DNA from 4 places in the Micromonospora sp. NBC_01638 genome. Region 3 is predicted to be linked to each of the others. Evidence: riboswitches for the same ligand, from Rfam matches in the RefSeq annotation. Region 3 holds a riboswitch; each other region holds the start of a gene.
The links. Region 3 has a riboswitch for cyclic di-AMP ahead of OG811_RS13390 (coiled-coil domain-containing protein). Riboswitches for the same ligand answer to the same signal wherever they lie in the genome.
Positions count from the first base shown of each region.

Region 1: it holds a riboswitch for cyclic di-AMP, as region 3 does, so the genes downstream of both, OG811_RS20575 (C39 family peptidase) here and OG811_RS13390 (coiled-coil domain-containing protein) in region 3, are expected to answer to the same signal.
Region 2: it holds a riboswitch for cyclic di-AMP, as region 3 does, so the genes downstream of both, OG811_RS11165 (NlpC/P60 family protein) here and OG811_RS13390 (coiled-coil domain-containing protein) in region 3, are expected to answer to the same signal.
Region 4: it holds a riboswitch for cyclic di-AMP, as region 3 does, so the genes downstream of both, OG811_RS03225 (coiled-coil domain-containing protein) here and OG811_RS13390 (coiled-coil domain-containing protein) in region 3, are expected to answer to the same signal.

Region 1 covers NZ_CP109273.1:4,340,428-4,348,151, reverse strand. The annotation lists gene OG811_RS20580 (hypothetical protein) at 1-856, shown strand, start outside; gene OG811_RS20575 (C39 family peptidase) at 927-1,772, opposite strand; cyclic di-AMP (ydaO/yuaA leader) riboswitch at 2,010-2,150, opposite strand; gene OG811_RS20570 (hypothetical protein) at 2,435-3,205, opposite strand; gene OG811_RS20565 (hypothetical protein) at 3,336-3,740, opposite strand; gene OG811_RS20560 (acyltransferase family protein) at 3,833-5,089, opposite strand; gene OG811_RS20555 (S1 family peptidase) at 5,309-6,091, opposite strand; gene OG811_RS20550 (glycosyltransferase family 2 protein) at 6,351-7,535, shown strand; gene pseI (pseudaminic acid synthase) at 7,657-7,724, shown strand, end outside.
Region 2 covers NZ_CP109273.1:2,368,645-2,376,368, reverse strand. The annotation lists gene OG811_RS11190 (flavin reductase family protein) at 1-580, shown strand, start outside; gene OG811_RS11185 (CPBP family intramembrane glutamic endopeptidase) at 619-1,539, shown strand; tRNA gene OG811_RS11180 (tRNA-Gly) at 1,742-1,815, opposite strand; gene OG811_RS11175 (pyridoxamine 5'-phosphate oxidase family protein) at 1,944-2,501, opposite strand; gene dcd (dCTP deaminase) at 2,601-3,179, shown strand; gene OG811_RS11165 (NlpC/P60 family protein) at 3,248-4,288, opposite strand; cyclic di-AMP (ydaO/yuaA leader) riboswitch at 4,301-4,436, opposite strand; gene OG811_RS11160 (N-acetylmuramoyl-L-alanine amidase) at 4,672-6,654, shown strand; gene OG811_RS11155 (NlpC/P60 family protein) at 6,711-7,724, opposite strand.
Region 3 covers NZ_CP109273.1:2,819,787-2,827,510, reverse strand. The annotation lists gene OG811_RS13415 (hypothetical protein) at 1-816, opposite strand, end outside; gene OG811_RS13410 (copper ion binding protein) at 830-1,039, opposite strand; gene OG811_RS13405 (metal-sensitive transcriptional regulator) at 1,137-1,433, shown strand; gene OG811_RS13400 (heavy metal translocating P-type ATPase) at 1,440-3,497, opposite strand; gene OG811_RS13395 (YibE/F family protein) at 3,807-5,081, shown strand; cyclic di-AMP (ydaO/yuaA leader) riboswitch at 5,248-5,378, shown strand; gene OG811_RS13390 (coiled-coil domain-containing protein) at 5,383-6,402, shown strand; gene OG811_RS13385 (carbonic anhydrase) at 6,458-7,186, opposite strand; gene OG811_RS13380 (helix-turn-helix transcriptional regulator) at 7,412-7,724, shown strand, end outside.
Region 4 covers NZ_CP109273.1:719,496-727,219, reverse strand. The annotation lists gene OG811_RS03250 (BON domain-containing protein) at 1-242, opposite strand, end outside; gene OG811_RS03245 (hypothetical protein) at 796-1,194, opposite strand; gene OG811_RS03240 (STAS domain-containing protein) at 1,753-2,115, shown strand; gene OG811_RS03235 (SRPBCC family protein) at 2,237-2,704, shown strand; gene OG811_RS03230 (hypothetical protein) at 2,795-3,304, opposite strand; gene OG811_RS03225 (coiled-coil domain-containing protein) at 3,444-4,511, opposite strand; cyclic di-AMP (ydaO/yuaA leader) riboswitch at 4,517-4,648, opposite strand; gene OG811_RS03220 (cation diffusion facilitator family transporter) at 4,761-5,678, opposite strand; gene OG811_RS03215 (HelD family protein) at 5,787-7,724, opposite strand, start outside.

The DNA.
Region 1 (7,724 bases), 1.5 Mb from region 3:
CGACGGGAGCTGCACCCGAATCTCCGGGCCGGACCACCTGACCTCGATCCTGGTCGACGACGCCGGTCGCACCGGCACCAGCGCCGTGGTGGCGCCCGACATCCTGATCGTGCAGCAGGTGCGCGGCACCGGCCAGGCCGAGGCGTACGCCGACCAACTGTCGGCGAAGTTCGGCTACCCGGCGGGCACCTACGGGGCGATCGTGGCGTGGAGTGACCCGGAGCCCTGGGGTGGCACGCACAAGTGCAGCTCGCAGTCGCTCGGCGACCTCAAGAAGAAGCAGACCAACGGCATCATCTGGAACAAGCAGACGCTCAACCTCGCCGCTGGCGACATCTCGAAATACTGGAGTGCTGGCTGGCTCAAGCCGGGCACGGCGTACGCCAACGGTGCCGGATGCACGCTGTACAAGCCGCCGAACAGCGATCCGGACAGCACCGACTACCACAAGTGGAAGCGGACCAGCGCCATCGCGGCCCGGTTCACCATCAAGGCGACCGGCACGAGCGTGTTCGCCGCGACCATGCACCTGCCGCAGGAAAACCGGCAGAACGCCTGCGCCGGCGACGGCGACCGGGGCATCGCCAACAGCGGCATCCACCTCGGCGCGGACGCGACCAGCCTGCTGAACGCCTCCACGGTCCGCGTCGTGGGGATCGACGCGAACCGTACGGGCATCGCACCCGGCACGCTGAGCGGCTACGGCATGACCGGCTACGGGTCGGCGGCCACCAACGGCTCCAGCAAGATCGACTACCTCTTCGTGAAGGGGACCGTCCAGCCGTCCAGCATCGGCCACACGGTCAGCGGAACGAAGTCGAACCACCTCGCGCTGTACGGCTTCATCACCTACTGACCGCACCGACAAAGACGACGCGGGCGCCGGCCCCTTGTGGGGGACGGCGCCCGCGTCGGCTGCGCCCAGGTCAGGCGGAGTAACCCCGGTTGGCGATCCAGTTGGCCAGATCGATCGTGGTCATCCAGTACGACGGGTCGGCCGCGTTCGCCGAGTCGGCGATCCGCACGGTCCGGCCGTTGTCCTTGTAACCCACCACGGCGACGTAGTGCCCGCCGCCGTAGGAGCGCCAACCGCCGTTGGTGTCGGTGGCGTCGCCGACGACGTTGGCCACCACGCCGCGGCCGTCGGTGATGGCCTTGACGACGTCGGCCTGGAGCCGGTCCATCTGCGCCGGGCTGGGCGCGCCGGCGAACATCCGGGTCCGGTACGGGGAACCCTTCACCTCGGCGTTGAGCACCCGGGTGGTGTCCTGGGCCGAGTTGGTGCCCATCTCGGTGGTGCCCAGTTTGGCACCGAGCTCGTTCTGGGTGCGGTCGATGCCGGCGGCGCTGAGCGCGTTACGGGTGGCTGCCGGGCCGCAGTTGTAGTACGTGTTCTGCGCCTCGTAGTCGTAGTCGAGCATCTTCGTCGCGGGCGGCTTCGGCGGGGCCGGCTTAAGGCTCAGGTCCGGGTTGCTGCTGGCGTTGGCCGCGGGTGACGCGGCGGTGGTAGCCGGGGCGGTGGTCGGCGCGGCGCTGGCCGAGGGGGACGCGTCGCGCGCCTCACCGCGGGAGGCGGCGGTGTCGCTGCGCATCTCGGCGACCGTGGTCGCGGTGCGCTGGCTGGCCGGGTCGTCGTCGGCGACGGCGACCAGCCCACCGGTGGTGGTGGCGATCGCGAGGGCCGCGGCGGAGGCGGCAACGATCTGGTATGGGCGCTCGGTGGCGAAACGGCGGAGCTGACGCTGCAGGGTGTGCTTCACGGGGTCCTCCACGGATCCGGGGGGAGAGCGGCACACCGGGGCCGGACCGGTATATCCGGGCAGGCGCCAGCGCGCGGACCGTGGTCCGCGGATGGTGAACCGCTCAGGGGAACGCCCGGCGCTGCCGGGCGGGATAGGCGATGACCCGGGGGGGTCAGCTCACCGTCACTGGACGAATGAGCGGGGGCACCGCTGCGCCGTGGAGGCGAGGGAACAACCGAGGGGTGGAAAGGTGCTGCACGAGGATGGAACTCCTTCCGACACCGCCTACCGGGTTAGCTGACGGATTCGGGCGGGAAGATCGCCCTACCGCGGGCCATGGCTCGCGGATTCACCCCGGACTTACTGGTGGGTCCCCGGTTCGTTTTCACGATTGAGCGGGTCGGCGCGGCGTCGCCTCTTGCGATCGGTTACCGCACCGGACGAGACGACACTACTGGCCGGTCCGCACCCTGCCAAGCCAGGTTCACCTGCGTAAACCCCGATCGGCGCGACAATTTCTGCGCGTATTGCCGATGATGTGACTCGATGGGACAAGCGGTTATGGTGACGCCTGCGGGCGACAACCGGACAGGCCGCCGATAATACGGTCACAATCACCGGAAAAATCGAGCCGATCGCGCCGGACGCCCGATTTCCCAGTTACGTGACCGGGCTCACATCACGGATCGGGCTCAACCTGCTCGGGCCGGACGCCAGCGTGCCACGACGGCGGGACGGCACGTCCCGTTCGCCGCCCGGCGAGCGGGTACCAGGTTCGGCCGCAGCCGGGCCACTGCCGCGTACGCCTCGTCGGCGAGGGTGCGAGCCGCGTCGGCGGCCAGTTCCGCATCCCGCCACGCGGCCCGCTCCCGGGCGGCGGCGGCCTCGTAGTCGGCCCGTCTCGCGTCCCGGATCGCCCGACTGAGCACCACCTCCTGCTCGACCGGGTGCCGCCGGGGATCCCAACCGCGCCGGTGCCCGAACACGTCGCCCAGCTGCGCCATGGTCAGGTCGCCCCGCCAGTGCGCCGCGGTCGCCGCGCGGAGCAGGTAGCGCTCCCGGAGGGCGTACTCGGCGGGGGTGCGGGGGGTATGCGGGGTGGGCAGCGCCCCGGCACCCGCGAAGCGACGGGCCGCGATGTCCGCCTCGTCGTACCCGTTCCAGGCCCGCTCCATCTCCTCCTGAGCGGTCAGCCAGGCCGCGCGTCGCCGCCGCGCGGTCGTGGCCGCGCCGGCCGCCGCGACGGCCACCTCCTCGGCGTACCGGCGCAGGTCGACGGCCTCGGCCTCGGCCACCTCCCGAGCGGTGGGTGCCGCCGGGAGCGGGTCGTCCGTGGGCCGGTCCCGCTCGGGTCGGGCGACCAGCACGGCGAGTACGCCCAGTGTCAGCAGGAACAGGGCCGACCAGATGGCGGCGGCCTGCGGAACCTCGGTCACGAACTGGTAGAAGACAACGGTCTCCATGGTCGGCACCTCGGGGAGAGAGCAATGCGGTGGAGCCCGACCGGCAACCTGGCCACGGCGGGCCACGGATCGGCGGGGGCGGAGCTGGTGGGTCGACAGGGCGCGGCGACGGGACGCTCATCCCGGTGGCTCAGCGCCCGGGTGGGGCCCGGGGCGCCCGGCTGCTCGGACCGCCGACGAGGGGCAGCCGGTCGGACCCGGGGGCGCACACCGGCAGCACGCCGGCCACGACGGTGACCTGGCCGCCGGGCAGCGAGTCGACCGACCAGGTCGGGGACTTCTCGGCGGCCCGATCAGGGACCGCCTTGGCCGTTTGAGCGGGCCCCTGCGCCACGGTGGGCCGGCACGACGTCGCCGGCGATCCGGCGGCGAACGGGATTGGCACTGCGCTCGGCGCGGCGCTCAGCGTTGGTGCGACGGCCGTGGCCGGGCCCGCGCCAAGCGCCAGGGCCGCGACGACGGCGAGGCTGGTCAGCACCCGTGTCGCCCAGCGCGCCACCCACCACAGCGGACAGGTGAGCGCGACCGGAAGCACCTCCCCACGCTACCGGCGTGCCGGCCCGGACGCACCGACCACGGGCGTGTCGGCGCACGCCGCGCCGATCCCACCGACCAGGGTGGATGGTGTCAGCGCGAATCCACGTACGTTGATCGGCTGTCGGCCGGGTCGGCCCCGCCGGCCCCGGCTTGAGGCCCGACGCCAGCGGTGTTGGGGGCCTCGGTGCTGGGGGCCTCGGTGCTGGCCGTGCGCGGTCGGGGGACGGACGCCGGTCCGGGGACGGACGCCGGTCGGGCCGGACGACGCGGCGCGAGTCGGCGCATCATCGGGGTCTCGACGAAGCGGTGCAGCAACCCGGCGAGGACCAGGTTCACCACCAGGAAGCCGAGCACCACGGCCGGGCCACGCCAGCCCTCGAAGCCGGTCCCCCAGTCCCCGCTCCAGCGCAGCACGCTCGTCATAACCAGCACATGAACCAGGTAGAAGGCGAAGGAAACCTCGCCGAGCCAGACCAACGGCCGCGACCGCCACGGCGAGCGCCTACCCCGCACGTCCGCGTCCGCGGCAGCGGTGATCACCAGCAGGTACGCGACCGCGAGCAGAGTGGTCCACAGTTCGGCGCGGATAAACTCCGCAGCCGCCACCCAGGTGGCCAGGAAAATCCCGCTGGCCACGGTCAGCCCCGGGCCGCGCCAGAGGCCACGGCGCATCAACTCGGCCGCCACCGCGCCCAACCAGAACTCCAGCGACCGCACGGGTGGGAAGACCTGGGTGAACCACCATCGGCTCACTTCCGGCACCAACTGCTGGGCCGGCCAGAGCGCGAGGATCAGCAGCGGCAGCGCGACGATCAGCACCCACAGCAGCTTCGGCCGGGCCCGACGCAGCAGGGGCAGCGCCAGCGGCAGACACAGATAGAAGAAGAACTCGCAGGAGAGCGACCAGCTCACGGTGTTGATGCTGTAGAACCAGCCCGGCCGGGGGTCCCAGGCCTGCAACAGCAACAGGTTCTCCAGCGCGGCCGCCGGGAGGACCGGGTCGGCGAACCACCAGGCGACCAGCAGCGCCGCCCCCCACAGCACCAGGTGGTTCGGGTATATCTTGGCGACCCGTCGTCGCCAGAAGTTGCGCCGGGAGTCACCCGCGCGGGCCGACCAGACCAGCACGAAGCCGCTGAGGATGAAGAAGAACTGCACCCCGGACAGGCCGAGGGTGAACAGCGTATCGACGACGGCCTTGTAGTCCGGCTCGGCGATGATCCGCATGGTGCCCGCGTGGAATCCGAAAACCAGCAACGCGGCGATCCAGCGCAGCCCGGTCAGCGAGGGCAGCCGGGCTGGTGCGGGGGCCGGCTGGGCAGCCGGCACGGCGGCGGCGCTCGTCATGCCGGGATCCCGAAGCTCGGCAGGGTCACCAGCACGTTCGTATCCTCCTCGGCGCGGCGTCGGACGACGCGACGGCGACGCCCACGACGGCCCGGCAGGGCCGCACCCGGGGCACCCTACCGGGGCCACTACCGGGTAAACCGGACGCGTCCCACGCGCACTGAGCGCGAAGCGGGCCGGCCCAGGATCGGGCCGGCCCGCTCATTGGTCGACGTCGTCCTAGACGGTGGCCATCACGTCCATGATCCAGTCCCGGCTCTCCGGCACTGTCCCCCAGTAGGCGGTGCCGGTGCAGCCGGAGCTGACCATGGACAACACGCCCACCTGGTAACGCAGGCCGTCGACGAGCTTGAACAGCGGACCACCGGAGTCACCGAAGCAGGAGTCGCCGTTCATCCCGGTGGTGCGAATGGCCCGGCCACCGTGGTAGTCGGTGTCGTTGATGGAGGTGACGTTCTGCGTCGCTCGGCGCAGAATCGCGGACGGAGCGCACGTCGCGCACGTCCGACCCCAACCGAAGGCGTAGGTGGTGGCGCCGACCTTGGTGGTCGCCGTGGGCAGCCGGACTGGCTGGGCGTTCGCGGACCGGTTGAGCTTGAGCATCGCGATGTCGTGGTTGGTCCGCACCCGGGAGTCGGCGACGTTCACCACGCCACCACCGGTGTAGTAGTAGATGCTCTTGACCCGGACGCTGATCCGGCTGTCGGCGATCCGGGTGCTGCCCGAATAGATGCAATGCCGCGCGGTGAGCACCCAGTAGTTGTCGACGATCGAGCCGGAGCAGTTGTACTGACCGTCGATGAGCACTGCTGCGAGCCCGTCGGCGTCGGTCTGGGTCTCACCCCCGATGATCGGCGCGGGCGCCGCGGCGGCCGACCCGGGGGCGACAAGCGGGGCGGTGACCAACAGTGCGGCGAGCAGAACGGCGGCGCGTGCGATGCGACCGCCTCTGGTGTGACCGGCTCCCCCCGTGGCCTGGAACACTGCCGTCAACCTCTTCATGAAACCTCCATTGATCGGGACAGGTGTCGACGATCTTCGCTCGATGCCGACCTTCCGCGCAGCCCCGTCTGCCGTGGGTGTCCCAAAAACAGGCTGGCGACCCAGCCTCTGCCCACCGGACCGGTCTTCGGGTCTCCCAGACTCTGGGACCCCCGCCGACTGGCGTTAACCTTCCGCTGGGCGGGAGTTCAGCGACTCCACCATCGGTGGCCACGTCAGGTTCCGTGGTCGGCCACCCGGGTCGTCGAAGGTGGCGGGCGTGGTCAATGAGCCGACGCACGCACCGCTGCTGAGCATCGTCGTGCCCGTGTACGGCGTCGAGGCGTACCTGTACCAGTGCCTCGAGTCGATCCGGGCCGACGTCCCGGCAGGCGAGTCGAAAACGGTCGAGCTGATCGCCGTCGACGACGCCTCTCCGGACGGCTGCGGCGACATGCTCCGCTCGTACGCCGTCAGCCGCGACGGCGTCCACGTCGTGCACCTGCGCAGCAACGTGGGTCTGGGCCTGGCCCGCAACGCCGGACTCGACGTGGCCACCGGCCGGTACGTCTGGTTCATCGACAGCGACGACTGGTTGCCGCCGGGCACGATCGCGGCGGTGCTGGACCGGCTGCGCCAGCACCAGCCCGACGTGCTCATGCTGGACCACCTGCGGGTGCAGGAGGACGGCCGGCGGGAGGTCGACGCGAGCAGTCACCTGCTGCGCGGAATCCCCGGCGTCACCCGGCTGGCCGACCAACCGCAGCTGCTGCGGGTGCAGCACACCGCCTGGAACAAGGTGGTCCGCCGCGACTTCCTGGACGAGCTGGAGCTGCGGTTCTTCCCCGGCTGGTACGAGGACATCCCGTTCAGCCACCCGCTGCTGATCGGGGCGGAGAAGATCTCCGTGCTGGACCGGATCTGCTACCTGTACCGGCAGGGCCGGCAGGGCGCGATCACCTCCACCCGCAGCGGCCGGCACTTCGACGCATTCGCCCAGTACGAGCGGCTGTTGGACTGGGTCGCCCGCAAGCACCCGGACGAGCATTTGCAGGCCGAACTGTTCCAGCTGATGATCAACCACTACCTGGTGGTGGTGGGCAACGACGACCGGCTGCACCCGCACCTGCGGCGGGCCTTCTTCCACCGGGTCGCCGAGCACTACCGCCGCTACCTGCCCACCGGTGGCTACCCGATGCCCTCGGGTGCGGTCGGGCTCAAGCATCGACTGGTCGGGCGTGGTGACTGGTTGGCGTACTCGGCGCTGCGCCAGGCGCACCGGGTCGCGGGTCGGCTGCGCCGGTCGGGCCCGGCGGGTGGCACCGACGAGAGCAGCGGCTCGGCCCGGGCCGACGAGGACCCGGGCCGACCGGCGGACGCCGCCGGCGGGTCGGATGCCGGGCACGCCGTCGACGACGCCACGACGGACCGGCCCAACGCGCTGGTCGGGGTACGCCTGCCGTGACCACCCGCGCCGGGAGCCAGGTCGGCTCCGGCGCCCTGGTTTTCCAGGTCGTCCCCCGCCGGGTGGACGACGACAGCACCACCGCACCCCGGTGCGGAGACGTACCTGAGCAGAGGTCGGAATGACGGCGACAATCAAGATCGGACCGCACGCGATCGGTGCCGGGGAGCGACCGTTCGTGGTCGCCGA
Region 2 (7,724 bases), 450 kb from region 3:
CAACGAGGACGGCTCAGCGAACCTCGCCCCGATGTCGTCGGCTTTCTGGGTAGGCCACTCGGGAATGCTCGGCTTGGACGAGACCTCACAGACAACCCACAACCTGCGGCGAAGCAGGCAATGCGTGTTGAACCTCGCGGACCCCGCGCTCGTATCCTCAGTCGACAGATTGGCGCTGCTGACCGGGAGCCGGACAGTGCCGTCACACAAGCGGGCCAAGGGTTACCGCCACGAGGCGGACAAGTTCGCCGCAGCCGGCCTGACCCCGGCCCCGTCGGACAAGGTCGATCCGCCACGTGTCGCGGAATGTCTCATCCAACTTGAAGCGACGGTGAACCGGATCCACGCCTTCGGCGAGCCCGACTCGGGCGTTGTGGCGGTCGACGTTCAGGTGGTACGGGTGCATGTCGAGGAGAACCTCCTCATGCCCGGAACCGATCGTTACATTGACCCGGACAAGTGGGATCCGCTGGTCATGAAGTTCCTAGAGTTTTACGGCGGGGGACACAACCTGCACCCGTCCCGCTTGGCGAAGGGCTGGGGCGCCCCGGTCCTGACCCGAACCCTGCCCCAACCCTGAGGCGACCCTGACGCGCCCCGGAACTAACCCTGCAGGCCGTGGCGATTCCTCTGCACCGGAGAAAGGCTGGGGTCATGACCCATTCGGCACAACCTCTCTGGCCAGGCGATACGCGCCGCGCAGTGGAGTTGAAGAACGTCAGCCGCTACCGCCACCCCCTCGCCTTCTACGTCCTCGCCACCGCCATCCCGTGGGCGCTGTGGTTCACCGCTGCCTGGCTGTCGAACCAGCCCAATCCCAGTCAGACCACCATCGCCGTCATGACCGGCCTCGGCCTGGCCGGTCTCGCCGCCCCGGTCGTCGTGGCGATCTGGTTCATCCGCAGGGACGGGCTCACCCGCGACGTCCTCACTCGCCTGGTCGCGCCGCGCGGCACTCGCGCCTGGGTCTGGCTGGCGGCCGTCGCCCTGCTCCCCGCTGCCCTGCTCGTCGCCACCGCGATCTCCATCCCGTTCGGCTACGACCTCTCGCAGTTCGAGTTCCGCAACGGATTTTCGTTCGCCTCGGGCCTGCTGCCGGCGTGGATCACGCTCCTCCTGGCCCCCGTCCTGGAGGAGATCGCCTGGAAAACCTACGGCACGGATGCGCTCGTGTCCCGGATGAAGGTCCTGTGGGCGTCGCTGGTGTTCGGTGTCGTCTGGGTGCTGTGGCACGTGCCGCTCGGCTTCATCAAGGGCTACTACCAGGCGGAGGTCGTCGAGGAGGGCGCGATCCACAGCCTCAACCTCGCAGTTTCGCTGATACCGTTCGTCATCCTGATGAACTGGCTCTACTACCGCGCTGGCCGCAGTGTCCTTGTCGCGATCGTCTTCCACCTCGCCGCCAACTTTGGCAACGAGCTTTTCCTTACGCACCCGGACACCAAGGTAATCCAGACCGCCCTGCTGCTGGTGCTGTCCGTCATCGTGGTCTGGCGCGATCGGGAGCTGTTCCTGACGCCCCCCGCACGCCGCGCGTGACCCAGCCGGGGCCCTGCGCCCGAGGTGGCGGGAAATCTACCAGCACACCGCCCGCGAGCAGGACGAGCAGATCGCCGACGCGCTCAGTTCGCAGATCAAGAAGAGCCAGGATCGGGCACGCAGCGGGCACGGCAAGCGCAAGAAGTAATAGCAACGAATAAGGCCCCAGCCAGGAAAGCTGTCCTGAGCTGGGGCCTCACGGTGGAGCGGGTGACGGGAATCGAACCCGCACTGTCAGCTTGGGAAGCTGATGTTCTGCCATTGAACTACACCCGCAGGCGGCACCACTGTACCCGAGTCGCCGAGCCCGTGCACCCAGGCACCCCGCCCGGCGTAGCTCATCCGCGTACACCCGCTGCCGGCTCCGTCACGACGGGGCCGGCAGCGGCGTCGTTGGGCCGTGGTCAGGCGGCCGTGTACTGGATGTCACGACTGAGAATGGTCGGGCGTGCCTGCGGTACGGCGAGCGGCGCGGCCGCCGCCGACGGGGCGTGCGGGTCGAGCCAGACCCGCACGGCCGGCCGACCCGGCGCGAGACCCGGAATGCCCGCGGTGGGCTGCTCGCGGCGGGTCAGCATCGCCACGTCGACGGTGAACTCGAACAGCCGCCAGTCGGCCTGCGGCTCTGCCCGGGCGCCCTGCGCCAACCGGGCGACCCGCGCCGGATCGGTCACCGGACGGGCGCGCCCCGCCACGTACGCCTCGTCGTCGCTCTCCTCCGGAGGGAACGAGTGCAGCGCGTAACGGCCGTCGCGTTCGAGGTCACGGCGCTTCGGGGAGTCGATGATGAAGCAGAACAGACCCTCGTCGGTGATGACCGGGGAGACCGGATGGACTCGGGGCCCGCCGTCGGCGCGGACCGTGGCCAGGTAGCCGAAGCCCGGCCCGTACTGCTGGAGGAGAACGCGGATCCCGTCGGCGAGTCGGGGCTCGTCGGCGGCGAATTCGGACCAGGAAGCCATGCGAGCATTCTATCGAACAACTGTACGAGCAGCGAGCTCGACGCGCTGGTCACCGGCACCGAATCCGACGGCTTTGGGCACCGCCGCTATGGTTGTCCGATGCTGCTCTCCGACCGCGACCTGGTCTCCGAGATCAAGGCCGGCACGCTGGGCCTGGAGCCGTTCGAGCCCACCCTGGTCCAACCGTCCAGCATCGACGTGCGACTCGACCGGCTGTTCCGGGTGTTCAACAACCACCTTTACACACACATCGACCCGGCCATGCAGCAGGACGACCTGACCTCCGTGGTCGAGGTGCCCGACGGTGAGCCGTTCGTGCTGCACCCCGGGGAGTTCGTGCTCGCCTCGACACTGGAGGTCATCTCGCTGGGCGACCAGCTCGCCGGCCGGCTCGAAGGGAAGAGCTCGCTGGGTCGGCTCGGGCTGCTCACGCACTCCACCGCCGGCTTCATCGACCCGGGCTTCTCCGGTCACGTGACGCTGGAGCTCTCGAACGTGGCGAACCTGCCGATCACCCTCTGGCCAGGCATGAAGATCGGGCAGCTCTGCATCTTCCGGCTCTCCTCGCCGGCCGAGCACCCGTACGGCTCGGTGGTCTACGGCTCGCGCTACCAGGGCCAGCGGGGGCCGACGCCGAGCCGCGCCTGGCAGCACTGGCGCACCTGGCCCACCCGCTGAGCGGTACGACAGCCAGACGACGAGGGCCCGCCGCGACGAATCGCGACGGGCCCTTCGGTCACCCCTGATCAGCCTGGGCGGCCGTAGCTGTGGATCGGGCCGTCGTCGACCTTCTTCATCTTGACCGGTTGACCGGCCTGCGAGGCGTGCACCACCCAGCCACCGCCGACGTACATGCCGACGTGGTGGATGTCGCTGTAGTAGAAGACCAGGTCGCCGGGGCGCAGGTCGGCCTTGCTGACGTTCTTGGTGGCGCGGCTCTGCGCGGCGGCGTTGTGCGGCAGCGACACACCGGCCTTCGCCCAGGCGGCCAGCATCAGCCCGGAGCAGTCGTACGAGTTCGGGCCCTCGGCACCCCAGACGTAGGGCTTGCCGATCTGCGCGCAGGCGAACTTGACCGCCGTGCCCGCAGCGCCACCGGGATAGCTGCCGGGGCAGGGCGCCGGGCGCAGCGAACCGCCGCCACCGTTGCCGTACACCTTGATGCGCAGCTTCTGCAGCCGGTCGATCTCCTCGTTGATCTGCTTCTTCTTCGCCGCCAACTGGGCCTCGGTACGGGTCAGCTGGGCCACCATCTCGTCCAGCGGCGCCTTCTGCTTCGCCAGCTCATCGCGGAGGTCGGCCACCTGCCGCACGTCCTGCTGCTGGTTGTGCGCGAACCGGTCGAGCATCTCGAGCTGGCCAACCACCTCGCTGGGCGATCGACTGCCCAGCACCGCGTTGACGGTCGAGACGTTCTCGCCCTTGTACGCGCGCACGGCCAGCGCGCTGACCTTGTTCATCGCAGCGTCGACCTGGCGCTCCAGCGGGCCGATCCGGGCGGCCAGCGCGTCCGCCTGCTTGCGCTTGGCGGCGAGGTCGGTCCGGGTGGCGTTGTGCCGTTCGATGATCGGTTCGAGTTTGTTCCAGTCGGCGTCGATCTGGCGCTCGATCTCGGCGACGGACGGATCGGCGTGGGCCGCCGTGGCGCTGCCCGTCAGGACGACGGCGACGCCGGCCAGCGCGGCGAGAGCGGTGGTGAAGCGGGACCAGCGTGAGCGCGGCGCGATCGACGTCGGGCCGGCTGCTGCCGGCCGCTCGGACGACGGCCGCGGGGCATGGAGTGCCACCGGGTTCCGTACTCCTTCTTCCTGACCGCCTACCGGGTTAGCTGACGGGTTCGGGCGGGAAGTCGGCGCCCTACCGCAGTGGCTGCGGATTCACCCCGAGGGACCTGGGTCCCCGGTTCGCTCGGAAACGACTCGGCGGTGTCGGTCCGTTACCGCCCGGGCTGGGCGGAACTGATATCGGGCCGACGAATGACCAGAGTAGAGACGCCTGTTACCGATCCGCAACCCGTGCGGCCGTGACACTCCGTACCGATCAGGGAGGGTGACGGACCGTACGCGAAGATTTCTTTCCTGACGCGTCGACAGATAGAAAGGTATTGACGCAGGCTCCCGGGCGGCGCGAAGGTGACCTCACCTTCATCCCGTGGAATTTAGGGGGTTCGATGCACCATCCAACCCTGTCGCTCCGGCGGCGCGCACTGCTCACCGCCGCCGTGGTCGCCGCAGCGACCGCGGTACCGCTACCCGCCGGCGCTGCCGCCGCCGCACCCACCGCCGACCGCCAGCAGCAGTACGCCGCGGCGGCAGCGGAGTACGGCGTGCCGACCGGCGTGCTGCTCGGCGTCTCCTACCTGGAGTCCCGCTGGGACAGCAACGCCGGCACACCGAGCACCAGCGGCGGCTACGGCCCGATGCACCTGACCGACGCCCGCCACGTGGTCGCCCTGCCTGGGCGCGGCCACCACGACACCGGCGCCGAGGACCCGCGTGGCGACGACTCCCGACCCGCGCTGGCGCCCGCTCCTCGGCAGGCCGAAGACCCCGCGCCGCCCACCGCCGCGTTGCAGACCGTGGACACCGCCGCAGCGCTGACCGGCGCGGCACCCGAGGCGCTGCGCACCGACGCGAGCGTCAACATCCGGGGCGGGGCGGCACTGCTCGCCGCGTACCAACGGGAGCTGGGCGCGCCGGTTGGCGCCGGCACCGACCCGGCTGCCTGGTACGGCGCGGTGGCCCGCTACGCCGGTGCGGACAGCGCCGATGCCGCAGCGGCCTTCGCCGACGAGGTCTTCACCACGATCAGCGCCGGCGAGTCCCGGGTGACCGACGACGGCCAGCGGATCACGCTGCCGGCCCGCGCGGTACAGCCGGAGCGTTCCTGGCTGGACCGACTGGGCCTGCGCCGCCTGGCCCGCCCGGACGGGCTGGAGTGCCCCCGCACCATCTCCTGTGAGTGGATCCCCGCGCCCTACGAGGCGTTCGGCGACGGGGACTACGGCAACCACGACCTCTCCGACCGGCCCGCACGGCAGAAGATCGAGTACATCGCCATCCATGACACCGAGGCAAGCTGGGCGACCACCCTGAAACTCGTCCAGGACCCGACCTACGTGAGCTGGCACTACTCGCTGCGCTCGGTGGACGGGCACATCGCCCAGCACGTGAAAACCAAGGACGTCGGCTGGCACGCCGGAAACTGGTACGTCAACGCCAAGTCGATCGGGCTGGAACACGAGGGCTTTGCCGCGCAGGGCACCTGGTACACCGAGGCGATGTACCGGACGTCGGCGAAGCTGGTCCGACACCTCGCGCTGCGGCTGGGCATCCCCCTGGACCGCCAACACATCATCGGCCACGACAACGTGCCCGGCACCGTCGCATCGACCGTACGCGGAATGCACTGGGACCCGGGACCGTACTGGGACTGGACGCACTACTTCGACCTGCTGCACGCGCCGCGACTGGACACCGGCACCCCGGCCACCGGGTTGGTCCGAATCGACCCGAACCACGCCACCAACCAGCCGGCGTTCACCGGATGCGTCACCCCTGCCGTGCCGTGCACGCCGCGCGGATCCTCGTCGGTGGTGCTGCACACCGCGCCATCCTCGGACGCGCCACTGGTGAACGACATCGCGCTGCGCCCTGACGGCACCCCGAACACCATGGAGGTGTCGGATCACGGCGCCCGGGCCTCCGCCGGCCAGACGTACGCGCTGGCCGGCCGGCAGGGCGACTGGACGTCCATCTGGTACCTCGGGCAACGGGCGTGGTTCCACAACCCGGCGTCCGCGCCGACCGCCAGTTGGACCGTCGGCATGGTGGCCACCCCGAAGCCCGGACGGGCCACGATCCCGGTGTACGGACGGGCGTACCCGGAGCAGACGGCCTACCCGGCCGGGGTGCCCTACCAGGCGATCTCGCCGCTGCAGTACACCCTTGCTGCCGGGCAGCGGTACGCCGTCGGCGCGGTGCTGGCCGGTGAGTACTACCGGGCCAGCACGTTCGACGGCTCCTCCCCCGGCGACTGGACGGTGATCCGCGGCAAGAACCGGTACGCGCAGATCCAGTTCGGCCACCGCATCATGTACGTCGACCTGGCCGACGTGCAGTTGCTGCCGTCCCCGGTGGGCGCACCCCGCTGAGCGACCACGACGGCCCCCGGTCGGGTGACCGGGGGCCGTCGTCGTGCCTGTGGGGATCAGCCGGGTCTGCGGAACCCGGCGACCGGCATGGTGTTGATGCTGGACACCTGCACCGGTTTGCCGGCCCGGGGGGCGTGCACCATCTGGTTGTTGCCCAGATACAGCCCGACATGACTCAGGCCGGAGAAGAAGAAGACCAGGTCACCGGGGCGGGCGTCGGCTCGTGAGACGGCCTTACCCTCGTTCCACTGGTCACCCGTGTGGTGGGTGAGGCTGATGCCGGCCGCCTTGTAGGCGTACTGGGTCAGCCCCGAGCAGTCGAACGAGTTCGGGCCGGTGGCGCCCCAGACGTACGGCTTGCCGACCTTCCCGCAGGCGGTCCTGATCGCGGTACGGGCGGCCGCGCTCACCACTCCGTTGATGGTCGGGCAGTCCGCGGTCACGACCGAGGTCTTGGGCATTGACGCCTCGAGCTGCTTGATCTCGACGTCGATCTGCTTCTTCTTGGCCGCCAGCTCGTTCTGCTGCTTGGTCTGGGTGACGATCAGCGCGTCCAGCTTCTGCTTCTCGCCGTCGTACTTGTCCCGCACGGCCAGGATGCCCGCGACCTCCTTGCGCTCCTGCGCGGCCAGGCGGTCGAGGACGGTGAGCTGCTCGGTGAGCGTGTCCGGCTTGGCGCTGACGAGCAGTGCGCCGATGTCGTGCGAGGGACCCGAGATGTAGTAGCGGGAGGCGAGGTCGCCGACCCGGTTGAGCGCCAGTTCGCTCTGCAGCGCCAGCGGCTCGATCTTTTTCTGCAGGTCCGTCGACTTCTTCCGGTTGACCTTCAACTGCGCCCGGACCTTGTTGTACTGCTCGATGGTGGGCTCCAACTGCTCCCACTTCTTGTCGATCTGCGCCTCGATCTCGTCCACCGTGGGTTCGGCGTGTGCCGGCGCGGCCAGCAGACCGGCACCGACCGTCGCGGCGGCGACCAGGACGAGTAGACGATGAGCGACGCGGCGCAGCCCACCCGACCGAGCAGACGATTTCAGGTCGTGACGATGAGGGGGCATGGTTGCCACCGGCAC
Region 3 (7,724 bases):
GTGCCGGAAGTCAAGGTAGAGCCGGTAGCTGCCAGCCGAGGGCACGTCGGCGCGGAAGGTGACCGCCGGGCCGGGTTGGGTCCGGCCGTCGCCGGGCGTCCCGTCCGGGTGCACATGCAGGTACGCCAGGTCGCCCCGGCGCAGTGCCACCAGGTGCCCGTACGCGCCCAGGTAGGGCTCCAGGTCGGTGACCGGCTGCCCGCTCCGGCTCACGGTGAAGGTCAGCGGCGACGTGCTGCCGGGTTGCGGCGCACCGGTCAGGGTGACCGTGTAGCCGTCGACGGTGGTGCTGGTCGCCGGGGCGGGCAACGGCCGTTCGGTCAGCTCACCGGGAATTGTCACGTCCACGCCGAGGGTCAGCGGCTCGCCCCCGGTCGGGGTGAAGTCGGCGAACGCCCGCCACTGCCCGGGGCCGGCCAGCGGGGTGTCGACCCGCCAGGTGCCGTCCGGGGCCAGGTCGGGGTGCACGTGGCGGAAGCCGGAGAGGTCCCGTCGGGCGACGATCAGGTGCATCCGCTTGTCGTGCGCCACGTCGTACCGGGTCACCGGGCGCCTGTCCGGTCCGGTGACCCGGAAGGCGAACTCGTCGGCCGGGGCGTCGACCGGTTCGAGGGTGTAGCCGCGGTCGGAGACGAGCAGGCCGCCGGGGAGCCGGTCGGTCGCCTGGTCGTGCTCCCCCGTCGCGTGGGCGGCACCGCCGTCGTGCCCGCTGTCGGCGACCGGGGCGGGGTCGACCAGACGGCCGATCCCGTATGTCGCGCCAAAGACCGCCGCCAGACCGACGGCAAACCCGGCCAATCTCGTCACGGTGCGCATGCCGGCCCTCCGATCACGCGTCGACGAGGTCGTAGCCGGCCTCGTCGACAGCGGCCCGGACAACCCCGGTGTCCAGCGGCTGGTCGCTGCTGACGGTGACCCGGCCGGCCGCGAGGTCGACCTGGACGTCACGCACGCCCTCGATGGCGCCAACCTCGGCGCTCACCGCGCTGACGCAGTGCCCACAGGTCATGCCCTGCACCTGGTACGTCGTGTTGACCATCGAATCGTCTCCCTTGCGCCAGTACCGATACCCGGTTGGGGTATGTCGTCAGAACAGGACGTTAGCATACCCCCCAGGGGTAAGCTATCCTCGTCGCATGACCGCACCCACCCCGATCCGCGGATACACCGCCAGCAAGGACCAACTGCTCGCGCGGCTCCGCCGTGTCGAGGGGCAGGTCCGCGGCATCGAGAAGATGGTCGACGACGACCGCTACTGCATCGACGTGCTCACCCAGATCTCCGCGATCCAGGCCGCCCTCGACAAGGTGGCGCTCGGGCTGCTCGACGGGCACGCCCGGCACTGCATGCACGAGGGGGCGGCCGAGGGCCGGGCCGACGAGATGGCCACCGAGATGATGGCGGCTGTCGGCCGGCTGATGAAGCGCGGCTGACAGCCCTCAGTCCGGCGCCGGGTCGAGACGGACCCGGCGCAGCAACTGCGCGTTGAGCGCCACCACGATGGTGGACGCGGACATCAGCACCGCCGCCACCGCCGGGCTCAACGCCACCCCGGCCCGGGCCAGCACCCCGGCCGCCAGCGGCAGCGCCACCACGTTGTAGCCCGCCGCCCAGGCCAGGTTCTGCCGCATCTTGCGATACGACGCCCGGGACAGCCGGACCACGGCACCGACCCCGCGCGGGTCCGACGACGCCAGCACCACCCCGGCGGATTCGATCGCCACATCGGTGCCCGCGCCGATCGCGATGCCCACATCGGCACGGGCCAACGCCGGGGCGTCGTTCACCCCGTCGCCGACCATCGCCACGGTCAACCCCCGGCGCTGGAGTTCGGCCACCCGGTCGTCCTTCTCCGCCGGCAGCACCTCGGCGAAGACCTCGTCGACGCCGGGCCGGAAGCCGAGTTCGGCCGCGACCGCCTCGGCCACCGACCGAGCGTCACCCGTGATCATGGCGATCGTCCGGACGCCCTCGGCACGCAGCTCGGCGATGGCCCGCCGTGCCTCCGGACGCACCTCGTCGGTCAACGCGAACGCGCCGAGCACGGTCTGCGGCAGCCGCACCAGATGCAGCACCGCGGCACCCCGCGCCGACCACCGCCCAGTCGCCGCCTCCAGCTCCGCCGGGAGCGGCAGGCCCAGTTCCCGCAGCAGCACCGGCCCGCCCACCGCGTACTCCGTACCGTCGATGGTGGCCTGCACACCGCGGCCCGGCAGCGACCGGAACCCGGCGGCCGGGAGCGGGCCTGCGGGCCCGGCCGCCGCCACGATCGCCCGAGCCAACGGATGTTCACTGTCCGACTCGACGCCCGCCGCGATCCGCAGCACCTCGTCCCGCTCGGCGCCAGGTGCCGTCACCAGGTCGGTGAGGGCGTGCTCGCCCCGGGTCAGCGTGCCGGTCTTGTCGAAGAGCACCGCGCCGACGGTCCGCATCCGCTCCAACGCCAACCGGTCCTTGACCAGGATCCCGGACCGCGCGGCCAGCGCGGTGGAGAGGGCCACGACCAGGGGAATGGCGAGTCCCAACGCGTGCGGGCAGGCGATCACCAGGACGGTGACCGCGCGGACCACCGCCTCGTCCGGCTGGCCGAGGACGGTCCAGACCAGCACGGTCAACACAGCGGTGCCGGTGGCCAGGTAGAACAGCGCGGCGGCGAACCGGTCGGCCAGCAGTTGGGCCCGCCCGCCGGAGGCCTGGGCCTGCGCGACCATCCGCTGGATGCCGGCGAGCGCGGTGTGCTCGCCCAGCGCCTCGACGCGGACCCGGATCGCCGAGTCGGTGGCGACGGTGCCGGCCACCACCCGGTCGCCCGGCGAACGGGCGACCGGCCGCGACTCGCCAGTGATCATCGACTCGTCCAGTTCGGCGCCGCCGTCGACGATCCGGCCGTCCGCCGGCACCCGACCCCCTGGGCGGACCAGCACCACGTCACCAACCCGCAGGTCGGTCACCGGCACCGCCTCGACCCGTCCGTCCGCCGCCACCCGCTCGGCCTCGTCCGGTAGCAGCGCGGCCAGCGCCGCAAGCGCTCCCCGGGCCTGCCCGATGGCCTTCATCTCCTGCCAGTGCCCGAGCAGCATGATGGTGACCAGCGCGGCCAACTCCCACCAGAAGTCCAGGTCAAAGGCGCCGACGCTGGTGGCCAGGGACGCGGTGTAGGCGACGGTGATCGCCATCGCGACGAGCAGCATCATGCCGGGTGCCCGGTCCCGCACCTCCCGGACCGCGCCGACCAGGAACGGCCAACCGCCCCACCAGAACACCACCGAGCCGAGCACCGGACCCACCCAGGAACGGCCGGGGACCTTCCCGCTCAGGCCCAGCTGATCCGACACGAGGTGGCTGGTCAGGACCACCGGGACGGTGAGCACCAGGCAGACCCAGAAGCGGTGACGAAACATCGCGGGATCGTGCCCGGCGTGCTTGTCGTGCTGCACGTGCGCGGCGGGGGCCGCGTGCTGCTGGCGGTCCGGTTCGGGTGGCGACGGGTCGGGCATGTCTCCAACATGCCGCGCCGGGGGCCCCACATGGGCGGTTCAGCCGCCGACACTCCGCCACGACCTACAGCCCCGGATCGGGGTGGTTAGCATTCCCCACGATGATCCCCCGTCAACCGTCGCACAGTCGAGCACCGGCGCCTCCATCCCGTGGCCCAGCCCCCGCCCAGCCGGACCCGGCACTGACCGTCAGTGATCAAGTGCTCGTCAGCCAGCGATCCGCCGCGCCGCTCGGTCCGTATTCGCGGTGGCGGTGAACCGACCGGCCCGCTGACACGTACCCCGCACCGGATCGTTGGGAGTCTCGCCTTGGGTTCCGACCACACCCGTCCCGCTCCGTCCGCCCCGCCCCGGGTGCGACGGATCCTCGTCATGACCGTGGTGCCCCTGTTCGTCGCTACCGTGCTCGCCGCGGTGCTGCTCTGGCCGCGCGGCGGCCCACCGCAGACCGACGGTGGGGCGGACGTACCGCGCTATCCCGGCACGGTGACCCGGGTGGTCACCGAGCCGTGCCCGCCGGTGCCGTCGGCCCCCGAGGGCGCGCCGAGGTTCGGCGCCGGGCCGTGCGGCACGGTCGACGTCCGGGTCGACGACGGGCCGACCGCCGGCCAGAAGGTGCAGACACCGGTGCCCGACGGGCCCGGTGCCCCGAGGGTCGACGTCGGCGACGAGGTCATCCTGGTCGAGCTGACTGATCCGGCCGATCCCGCCACCAGCAGCTGGAACATCGCCGAGCACCAGCGCGGCACCCCGATGGTGTGGCTGGCAGTGGTCTTCGCCGCGGCGATCGTGGCGTTCGGTCGGTGGCGGGGCCTGGCCGCGCTCGCCGGGCTGGCCGCCAGCTTCGCCATCCTGCTCACCTTCGTGCTGCCGGGCATCGGCGCCGGCAGATCACCCCTGCTGGTGGCGGTGGTCGGCGCGGCCCTCATCATGTTCGTCGTGCTCTATCTGACGCACGGGGTCACCGCGCAGACCTCGGTCGCGGTCCTCGGCACCCTCGGCAGCCTGGTGCTGACCGGCGTGCTCGCCACCATCGCCACGGCCGCAACCCACCTCACCGGCTTCGGCAGCGAGGATGCCACCACCCTGTCGATGTTCCAGGGCGACGTGGACCTGCACGGCCTGCTGCTCGCCGGGATCATCATCGGCTCGCTCGGGGTGCTCGACGACGTGACGGTCACCCAGGCCGCCACCGTCACCGAGCTGGCGAACGCGAACCCCGGGCTGACCCGGTTGCAGCTGTACCGTGCGGCCACCCGGGTCGGCCGCGCGCACATCGCCTCCACGGTCAACACCATCGTGCTGGCGTACGCGGGCGCGTCTCTACCGCTGCTGCTCCTGCTCACCGCCGACTCGCGACCGATCGGGCAGATCCTCACCAGCGAGTTCCTCGCGCAGGAAATCGTCCGTAGCGCCGTCGCCACACTCGGTCTGATCGCGGCCGTGCCGCTGACCACCGGGCTGGCCGCGGTGGTGACCGCCGCCGGGCGCGCAGACGAGCCGGATCAACCGCGGACCCCGCCCTTATTCACCGCCGCCGATCGGTGGCCGGAGCCGGACAGGAGCACGGAAACGGCATGGTGACACTCCTCAGCGTGACCAGATCAGGTATCCGCCCTGAGAACCACGCCACTGGTCACTCAACGCTATGGCGAAATGACACTTTTGATCGGCATCCAGGCGTAGCTCACCCGGCCGGCTCTCAGGTAACCTCGCTGCCGGTTACCGATGAAGGCGCGACGCGGCGCCTGCGGTGCCACCGCCCAATCGCCAACCGGCGAACCGGGGACCCAGGTACCTGGGGTGAATCCGCGTCAGCGGTAGGGGCCACTTCCGCCCCGAACCCGTCAGCTAACCCGGTCGGCGGTCGACGGAAGGGAACATTGTGACGGCACCCCTACGCCGCTGGTTGACACCCGTGGTGGCCGTGATCGCCGCACTGACTGTGCTCGCCGGTCCCCTCCCGGCCAACGCCGCCCCGACGACCCCCACACCGTCCGGGCACGAGGAGGACAACGAGCCCAAGCTGCTCAACGACGTCATCGAGCAGGCCAACCGCGACTACTCCGCCGCCAAGTCCAAGCTGGACAAATCCAAGAAGCGGCAGCAGGAGCTGGCCCTGGAGGTCCACCGGGCCAAGGCCGACCTGGACGCGCTGGCCCCACAGGTCGGGCAGATCGCCGCCCAGTCGTATCGGACCGGCCGGATCGGGGCGATCGCGATGCTGCTGGAGAGCGACGCTCCCGACTCGTTCGTCGAGCGCGCCGCGGCGCTCGACGAGATGAACATGGTCAACGAGAAGAAGCTCGCCGAGGTCAACACGGTGAAGGCCCGCGCCGAGCAAGCCAAGCTGGCCCTCGACACGGAGGTCCGCGAGCAGCAGAAGCAGACCGCCGTGATGGCGAAGCGGAAGAGCGAGGCGGACAAGGCGCTTTCCCTGGTCGGCGGGAAGGGCTTCACCGGCGGTCTGGTGGACGCCACGTCGATGGTCGCGAAGATCGGCCCGGGTCGCACCGCGGACGGTGACTGGAAGCCCCAGTCGTGCAGCGAGAATGACCCGACCACTTCCGGCTGCGTCACCGCCCGGACGCTGCACGCGTACAAGGAGGTCAAGCGGGCGGGCTTCAACCGGTTCGTCGGCTGTTACCGCTCCGGCGGGCCGTGGGAGCACCCGAAGGGCCGCGCCTGCGACTGGTCGCTGCAGAAGAGCGGCTTCGCCCCGTGGCACAACGACGACACCCGGACGTACGGCAACAACGTCGCCGCGTTCCTCATCCGTAACGCCGACCGGCTCGGCATCTACTACGTGATCTGGAACCGGCAGATCTGGTTCCCGGCGACCGGCTGGAGTTCGTACAGCGGGCCGTCGAACCACACCGACCACGTCCACATGTCGCTGCTCTGACCCGCACAATCCTCTCGAGGGCCGTTCCGCGTCGCGCGGGGCGGCCCTCGACGCGTCAGGCGGCGGAAGGCGTGGCCGGATCGGTCGATCCGGCAGGCACGTCGAGCGTCCCGAAGCCGGCCGGCACGGCGGCCACCAGGCGCACCGCTCCGGCGGCGAGTCGGTACGACACACCCACCACCGCGCACCGCCCCTGCGCCACCTCGTCGGCCAGCACGGGCGACTGCCTCAGCAGCGTCTCGACGGTCTGCGCGATGTGGATGTCGACGATGCCGTCGATGTCGTCCACGCCCTCGGCTCCGGCCCGGCGCAGGCTGGGCAGCACGGCGTCGACCACCGCCCGCAGGTGCCCACGAGGTGGGGTGCCGGTCGCGGCGACCTCCCGGGCCGCCTGCACCGCGCCGCACGAGTCGTGGCCGAGCACCACCACCAGCGGGGTGCCGAGCACGGTCACCGCGTACTCCACGCTGCCGAGCACCTCCGGGCCGGCGGTGTGCCCGGCCGTACGGACCACGAACAGGTCACCCAGCCCGCGGTCGAAGATGATCTCGGCAGCCAGGCGGGAGTCGGAGCAGCCGACGATCACCGCGAACGGGTGCTGCCCGTCGGCCACGGCAGCCCGGTGCCCGGCATCCTGATTGGGATGGCGTGGGGCACCGCTCACGAAGCGCCGGTTGCCGGCGGCCAGCTCGGCGTACGCCCGGGCCGGTTCGCCGAGCGCGTACGCCCGGTCGGTGGTCCGCTGCGGACCCGGCTGCCCGCTGGGAGTTCCGGTCTGGCTCATTCCCGCACCTCGTCTCGACGCATTTGACCTGGTCAACGGGCTCTTCGCCCGGGCGGCGGGCGCTGGCTCGGTCACCACCGTCACACGCACCGTAAGGTACGTCAAGATATACGTGATATAGATTTCATACGTTGACCTCGGTTCGACCCTGGGTAACGGCCCGAGGGCAGGGCGGACAAGACTCCCGTCGTGGGCAGGACGGACATCCGGAGAGGCGGTCACACGATGACGAGCACCGCGACGGGCGACACCGGCGGCGGGCGGAACTGGACGTTCCTCACCAACCACGGGCACGTCCTGCTGGCCATCGCCCGCGACCCCACCGCCCGGCTGCGCGATGTCGCGGCCGAGGTCGGCGTGACCGAACGGGCCGCGCAGGCGATCGTCGCCGACCTGGAGGCGGAAGGCTACCTGCGCCGCACCCGCGTCGGGCGGCGCAACGAATACACCCTCAACCCGGCCGGCCGGTTCCGGCATCCCGCCGAGGCCGACCGCCAGGTCGGCGACCTGCTCGCGCTGTTCGCCGAACCACCCCCCG
Region 4 (7,724 bases), 2.1 Mb from region 3:
GCACCGTTCGCCAACTGCACCGCGAGGTCGTTGGCGACCGCCCGGACCCAGGCGACCCGGTGCGCGGCCCGCTCGGCGGCCCACTTCTTGGCGTAGCTGTCCACCCGGCCGGTCAGCGTGACGACACCCTCGGCGACGGTCACGCCGATCTCGTGCGGCTGCACCCGCGGTTCCCAGGTCAGCTCGTCGAGTACGGCGGACTGGATGTCCTGGTCGGTGCGGCTGATCTCCGCGATGGCCATCTGCCCCTCCTCCGGTGCGTCGGTGGCGGACCGGGTGGCGGCTGCGGCCGGAGGTCCGCCGGGGTCCGATCCTGCCGCCGCCCGGGGTGAGCCGTCCTCGCCCAGAACGGGTGACGGCACGGCCGGGCCTGGGCGGCTCTGGCGGGAAACGCGGATGAACATGAATGCGATGGGAGCGCTTCCATGGAGGGCGGGGATCGGTTACCGTAAACGCGTTCCTCAATCGCGGGAGCCGTCGCGTCGGGTGGTGGGAGCCAGGGCAGCTCCGTCCGTCCCCGTCGTCGTGCCCGTCCCCCGGGCCACGGCGGCACCACCGGGTCGACCCCGTCCCCCGGGGCTCACCCATCACCTGCGCGAGTCGCTGACCGGCTGATCCGCGCCTTAGCGGTGGTGCCCCGGATCGCTACCCGAACACCGGCCCGCCGGGCTGCCTGAGGGGTCCGACACCTGGCGGGCCGGCCCACCCCACCGCGCGTGCGCCCGCCTACGCGCCAGAAGGCCCCGCCTGACCGGGGTCGGGCGGGGCCTTTGTGTCGCTGGTGGGAGCGGTCGTTCAGACCGCGGGGGAGCTGGGGCGGTCGACGTCGACGAACTCCACGTCGTCGACGGCGCGGTCGTCCCGGCTGCCAGCGGCCCGTGCGGCGGAACCGACGGCCCAGCCGACCGCCGCGCCGACGAGCGCGGCGCCGATCAGCAGCGTCCAGGGCAGGGCCGGCTGGCGGCCGGCGAGCGCTTCGAAGGCCAGCGAGGCGCGGCGTCGCGCCTCGTCGGCGGCGGAACCCATCAGGTCACCCGCCCCGTCGGCGAGGTCAGTGCTGTTGCGACGGGCCGAGCGGGCGGTGTCCCGCACACTGTCTCCGGCGGAGCTGACAGCGGACGTCAGGTGCTCCCACGCCTGGTCCGCGATCCGCTCCGGCTTGCTGCGGCGGTCCAGCAGGTTGGTTCCGAACATCGTGGTTACCTCCTCGGGTGCCGAAGCCGCCGGCCACTTCGGACTTCGGCGTCTGTTCAGCGCGTCACGGTTCGCCTACCCCGCAGTGCCCAGAGCCGCCCGGGCGCAAACACAGCCCGGGTGGCTCGCCGGGAACTCAGCGCACCATCACCACGGCGGTACCCCAGGCAAAGTCGTCGTCGTCGAGGCCAGGTCTCTGACGCAGGCCCTGGGTGTCCTCGGTAACCGTGGTTTTGGACGGGGCCGGGTGCGCGCGGGGCGACACGCCGGTGGCGCACGGGGGCGGCGTACGTCGCGGGTCGGTTGTCGGGCGGGCCGGGTCCGGACCGCTACCCTGGTCCGGCGGCGTGTCGGTCACGACCGATCGTCGAAGGGTCAGACAACGAAAAGTATCGAGTAATCAGATGCTGAAAAGTGCGGATATGGGCGGCTTTGTCGGTCCGGATCCGCGAATTGCTCATCCTGAGGGGTGGCGACCGAGGCCGTCGGAGGAATACTCTCGGTCGCGGCCCGCGTACTGATGAGGCGCCCGGGGGACGGGCGGGTGGAGGTGCTCGCGTGAGCCTGTCGATCGTGAAGTCGGTTCTGTCCGGTGGTGTCATGGAGATCGCCCCGCGGGGTGAGATCGACGTCGACACAGCGTACGAGGTGCGCGAGGCGATCGCGGAGGTGCTGGCCAAAGGCCGTCCGCTCCGCATCGAGCTGAACATGAGGCTGGTCACCTTCATCGACTCCGTCGGCATCAGCGCCATGGTTGCCGGCTTCCAGACGGCCGAGGTCAGCGACGTCAAGCTGGTGGTCACCGAGCCGAGCCGGTTCGTGCACCGGCAGCTCTGGGTGACCGGCCTGCTCGGTCTGTTCGGTGCCCCGGAGCCCTACTTCGCCGGTGCCGCCACTCCCGAGGTGTTGCCCGGCGCCTGAGCGCCCGCCGGCTCCTGGGGTCATCTCTCCGAACCGGGTTCGTCCGGACGGCTGCCGTCGGGCGTTGCCAGCCAGACATCGGTACGGGACGATCGTGCGACCATCGACGGCGGGAGACGGTGTGCTCAGCAGCGATACCTTCAGCTACACCGTCCAGGCCCGGTGCTCAACGGCCGAGGCGGCGGCGATGCTCAGTGACCTGACCCGGCAGGGTGAGCTGCACCCCCTGATCGTCCGGGTCCGCCGACTCCCGCCACGACCCGGCGCCCAGGCCAGCTACACGATCAACGACCGGTTGGTGGCCGGCCCACTGCGCTTCCGGACCACCTACCACGCGGACGTTCTGATCAGCGAGGACGACGAGATCGTCATGGTGGCCCGCCAGTGGCCGGCCACCACGGTGCGCAACCACACCCGACTGCGCCCCGAGCCGGACGGCCTGGTCCGAATCGACGTCGAGATCACCCTGACCGCGCCGACCCCGCTGTTCCGGTACGCGTTCCGCCAGGCCCGGGCGGCTCACCTCGCCCTGGCCACCCGGATCGGCGCGGCCCTCGACCCCTCCGGCGACCCCCCGCCCCCTGCCTGACCCGCCCCGCACCCACCTCCCGCACCCCGCACCCCACGTCATGATCGTGCTCGATCGTGGATGTAGTGGCCTGTGGGCGCCAGGAGGCCACTACATCCTGGTTGCAGCGCGAGCACGGTTCGCGAGGGCGGGTCGCGCGGCGGGACGCCGGCCCCAGGGCTTGTACGTGGACAGCACCGTCGCGATGATCATCAGGCTGGTCGACACCGCGGGTGCGATCACCAGGTCGGCGCGATCCCGAGCGGGCAGCGCGGCCCCCAACGCACCGCCGTGCCGCAGATTCGGGGTGAACAGGAACAGCACCAGCCCGACCAGCACCGTGGTGAGCACCAGCTTGACCAGCACCCAGTGGTAGCGCACCAGGCCCCACGGGGTGAGCAGCGCGCTGGCGACACCGATCAGCCAGACCAGCACGCTCAGCGGCGCGAACAGCATGGTGCCGACCAGTGCCGCGACCGGGTAGACCACCGCCGGGTCGGCACCACGCTGCACGGCGATGCCGAGGGTGAGCAGCACCAGGTCGGCACCGAGCCAGCCGAGCGAGGTGACCAGGTGCAGGGTGAGCAGCCCCTTGCGGGCCGTGGGTGGGATCCGACGCATACCGCGATGCTTCCCGCCGACCCCGGCCGGGTCGTCCGACGACAGGCGACATCAGGGGTACGCCCCGCGACGTAGCCGGCCTTGCCCTGACGAAATGCCGGTGAGTCATCCTGACGACTCACCGGCATCACACCAGTGGTCAGTAAACCGACAGGTGCACGTGGTTGGTGTGGTCGGTGGACGGGGTGCCGCCCGCCCCGCTGTACGACTTCCACCCGCTGCTGGGCAGCCAGATCTGCCGGTACCAGATCACGTACAGCACAGCGAGCCGGTCGGCGTTGCGGATGAAGTACGCGGCCAGGTTGTTGCCGTACGTCTTGTCGCCGCCGGTGGCGTTCCCGCCGAAGCCGTCCTTCTGCGCCGCGAAGTCGCAGGCCCGGCCCTTCGGGTGTTCGCCGGAGCCGCTGGGGCGGTGGCAGGAGACGTACCGGGTGAACCCGGCGGCCTTGGCCTGGTTGAGCGCGTGCAGGGTACGCGGGGTGATGCAGCCGCTGGCCGGCGTGGGGTCGTTGATGCTGCACGACTCGGACGGCCAGGAGCCGTCGGAGTTGCGCGGGGCCGCCGTCGCGTTGGCGGCGGAGGTGCCCCGGTTGGAGTCGGTGTCGGCGGTGGTCTGTGGCTTGGGTGTGGTGGCCACGGTCAGTGCCCGCTCGGCCTGCTCCTTGCGCTTGGCCATCACCGCGACCTGCTTGCGCTGTTCGTTGATCTCGCCGTCCAGGGCGGCCCGGGTGCGGTTGGACTGGTCCTTCGTGGCGAGCAGATCACGCAGCACCCGGTCCTCGTTGGCGGCCACTGCGTCCAAGGCGGCGGCCCGGTCCATGAAGCCCTCCGGGGTGTTGCTGTTGAGTAGCGCCGACATCGCGCCGAGCCGGCCGGTGCGGTACGCCACGCCGGCGATCTCGCCCACCTTGCCGTTGCGCTGGGCGAGCTCGACGTCGATGGTCTTCAGTCGGGTGGCGAGCTGCTGCTGCCGCTGCACGGAGGTGTCCAGGGCGCGCTTCGCGTCCAGGTAGCCCTTGCTGGCCGCATCGAGTTGGGCGCGTAGCGCCGGGGTGCCGCCCTCTTCGTCCGAGTCGGGTGCGGCGGCGGCCCGCAGGCCGGTCGGGGGAGCGGCCGAGGCGGCGCCGGCCGGGAGCGCGACGCCGAGGGCGAACATCGCGACGATCAGGGCCGCCAGTCGGGCGGTCGGTGGTCGTGTTGGTGCCACTGCGCATGTCCTTCCGTTAGCCGCCGACCGGGTTAGCTGACGGGTTCGGGACGGAAGATCCCTACCGCTGACGCGGATGCACCCCAGGAACATGGTTCCCCGGTTCGCCCTCTCGAGCGATTAGGCGGCGACCGCCACCGGCGCCGGGAGGCGCCGCCTGGTGGAGGCCGGGACCGAGCCTACCGTTGCCGGTGGGGCCGCTGCAGTCAATGTGACGGACGGTGCGTGCGTCGTGACGATGAATTACTGCTACCACTCGATCGAGCCGCAGGCTCCGGAGGCGGCGCCGGGCTCGATCTGCAACGTCGCGTGCTCGATCCGGAAGTCGTCGTGCAGGGCCGTACGCGCGGCGGTGAGCACCGCGCCGACCTCCGCGCCGGGCGCCATGGTCAGGTGTGCGGAGGCCACGTCCATGCCCGAGGTGAGCGTCCACACGTGCAGGTCGTGCACCTCGACCACACCGGGGACTGCGGCCAACCGGTCGTGCACGGCGGTCACCTGAAGATGCTCCGGTGCGGCCTGCACCAGGATGCGGACGGCGGCACGTGCCAGCCGCCAGGTACGCGGCAGGATGAACACGCCGATGGCGACCGCGACAAGTGGGTCGGCCCACCACCAGTCGGTGACGGTGATGAGCAGCGCCGCGCCGATGACGCCGAGCGAGCCGAGCAGGTCGCCGAGGACCTCCAGGTAGGCGCCCTGGAGGTTGATGCTCTCCCGGGCGCCGGTGCGGAGCAGGGCGAAGGCGACGACGTTCGCGAGCAGGCCGAGCACGGCCACCGCGAGCATCGGGCCGGCGATGACCTCGTGCGGGTCGCCGAAGCGGCGGATCGCCTCGATCACCACGTAGATCGCGACGCCGGAGAGCAGGACGGCGTTGGCCAGCGCGGCGAGCACCTCGAGTCGGTAGAGCCCGAAGGTGCGCTGCGGGTCGGTGGTGGCCCGCCGGGTCGCGGTGATCGCGGCGAGCGCCATCCCGATGCCGAGCACGTCGGTGAACATGTGCCCGGCGTCGGAGAGCAGGGCGAGTGAGCCGGTGTGCAGCGCGGCGACCGCCTCGACCACCATCAGGGCGGCGAGCAGCCCGAAAGCCGCCCAGAGTCGGCCCCGGTGCTGGTGTGCGGCATTGGCGACCGACGCATGGTGGTGGTCATGACCTGCGCCCACGAGGTTCACCTTCCGCTGCCAGTCGGGACACGGTCAAATGTATGTTCACATCGCTATGTGTGCAAGTGTAAGGCCGAACCACCCCCCAGCCAGGCCATTTGTCGCGGATCAGCCGGTCGGGTCGATGGTGGTGAGTCGCTGAGTGGCCCGGGAGAGCGCCACGTACAGGGTGCGCACCCCGGCGCCCGGATCCGCCCGGATCTCGCTCGGAGCGACCAGCACCACCCCGTCGTACTCCATGCCCTTGGCCTCCAGGCTGGTCACCACCTGCAACCTCGATGCGCCGAGCGCGTCGAGCCAACCGGCGACCTCGTCGCGGCGGGGGACCGGCGTGATCACCCCGACGGTGCCCTCCACCTCGGTCAGCAGACCGGCGGCCGCCTCCACGGTCGCGGTCTCCAACCCCGTCGCGGGCACCACCAGCTCGACCGGATCGACCCCGGTGGAGCGGACGGCGCTCGGCAGCGGCAGGTCAGGGTAGATCCGGCGGATCTCCGCCGCCGCCACCGCGAAGATCTCCGACGAGTTGCGGTAGTTGGTGGTGAGCGTGAAATCGTGCCGCTTGCGCCGGCCCAACGCCTGGTCGCGGGCCCGGGTCAGCTCCTCCGGATCGCCGGTCCACGCGGTCTGCGCGGGGTCGCCCACCACGGTCCAGGAGGCCAGGCGGCCACGTCGACCAACCATCCGCCACTGCATCGGTGAGACGTCCTGCGCCTCGTCCACCACCACGTGCGCGTAGTCCCGGTAGTCCGCCGGGCGCTCCCGGGCCGCCGCGCGGGCGGCCCGCTGCCGGTCGCCGAAGGTGCTCAACTCGCGGACGCCGCCAGCAAGCTGGAACGGGTCGCGCCGGGCCTTGGCCGGCTGCGCCGGCTTACCGAGCAGCGCGTCCAACTCGTCCAGCAGCGCGATGTCGGCGATGGTCAGTCCGGCCGAGTCCAGGTCCTGGTACGCGGCGGTGAGCAGCCGGATCTCCGCAGAGGAGAGGACCCCACCGGCATAGCGGCGCAGCCGGTCCGGCCGGGCCAACCAGCCGAGCACGTGCCGGGGGTGCAGCCGCGGCCACCACGCCTTGAGGAACTCCCGGAACTCCGACCGCTCGGCGATCTCGCCCTCGAAGGCCCGCTGCTCTGGCAGCCGAGTGATCCCCACGGCACGGGCCTGCGCCCAGAGCGCGGCGAACACCCCGTCGAAGCCGGCCCGGCGCACCTCGTTGCGTCGGGCGCCCCGGTGCAGGGCGCGGTCCCGGATCCGGTCCAGCGCGGCCCGGTCCAGCCGCAGCAACGTGCCCCGGTAGAGCAGTCGCAACTCACCCGGGCCCCCCGGCACCGCGTCGCGAGCAGCCCGCTCCAGCACCTGCCGCATCCGCAGCGAGCCCTTCACCGCCGCGACCTCGGGTGGGTCGGTGCGGGTGGCGGTCATCCCCGGAAAGAGGGTGCCCAGCGAATGCAGCGTCGCCGCGTCCTCGCCGAGCGACGGCAGCACCGAGGCGATGTACTCGACGAAGACCGAGGACGGGCCGACCACCAGGATGCCGCCGCCCGCGTACCGGCTGCGGTCGGAGTAGAGCAGGAACGCGGCCCGGTGCAGGGCGACCGCGGTCTTGCCGGTGCCCGGGCCACCCGCGACGATCGTCACCCCGGAGCCGGGCGAGCGGATCGCCTCGTCCTGCTCCCGCTGGATGGTCGCCACGATGTCCCGCATGCCCCGGCCGGTGGCCTTGGACAGGGTGGCCAGCAACGCGCCGTCACCGACGACCGTCATCCCCTCCGGGGCGGCGGTCGGGTCCAGCAACTCGTCCTCGATCCGGGTGACCCGCTCGCCACGGGTCTGGATCGTGCGGCGGCGCACCAGATCCAGCGAATGCGCCGGGGTGGCCTGGTAGAAGGCGGCGGCGGCCGGCGCCCGCCAGTCGACGACCAGCGTGGTGGCGTCCTCGTCCCGGATTCCGAGTCGCCCGACGTGCAGCACCTGACGGTCGCGCAGGTCCATCCGACCGAAGACCAGTCCCTCGTGCTCGGCGTCCAGGGTGTGCCGCCGCTGTGCCGC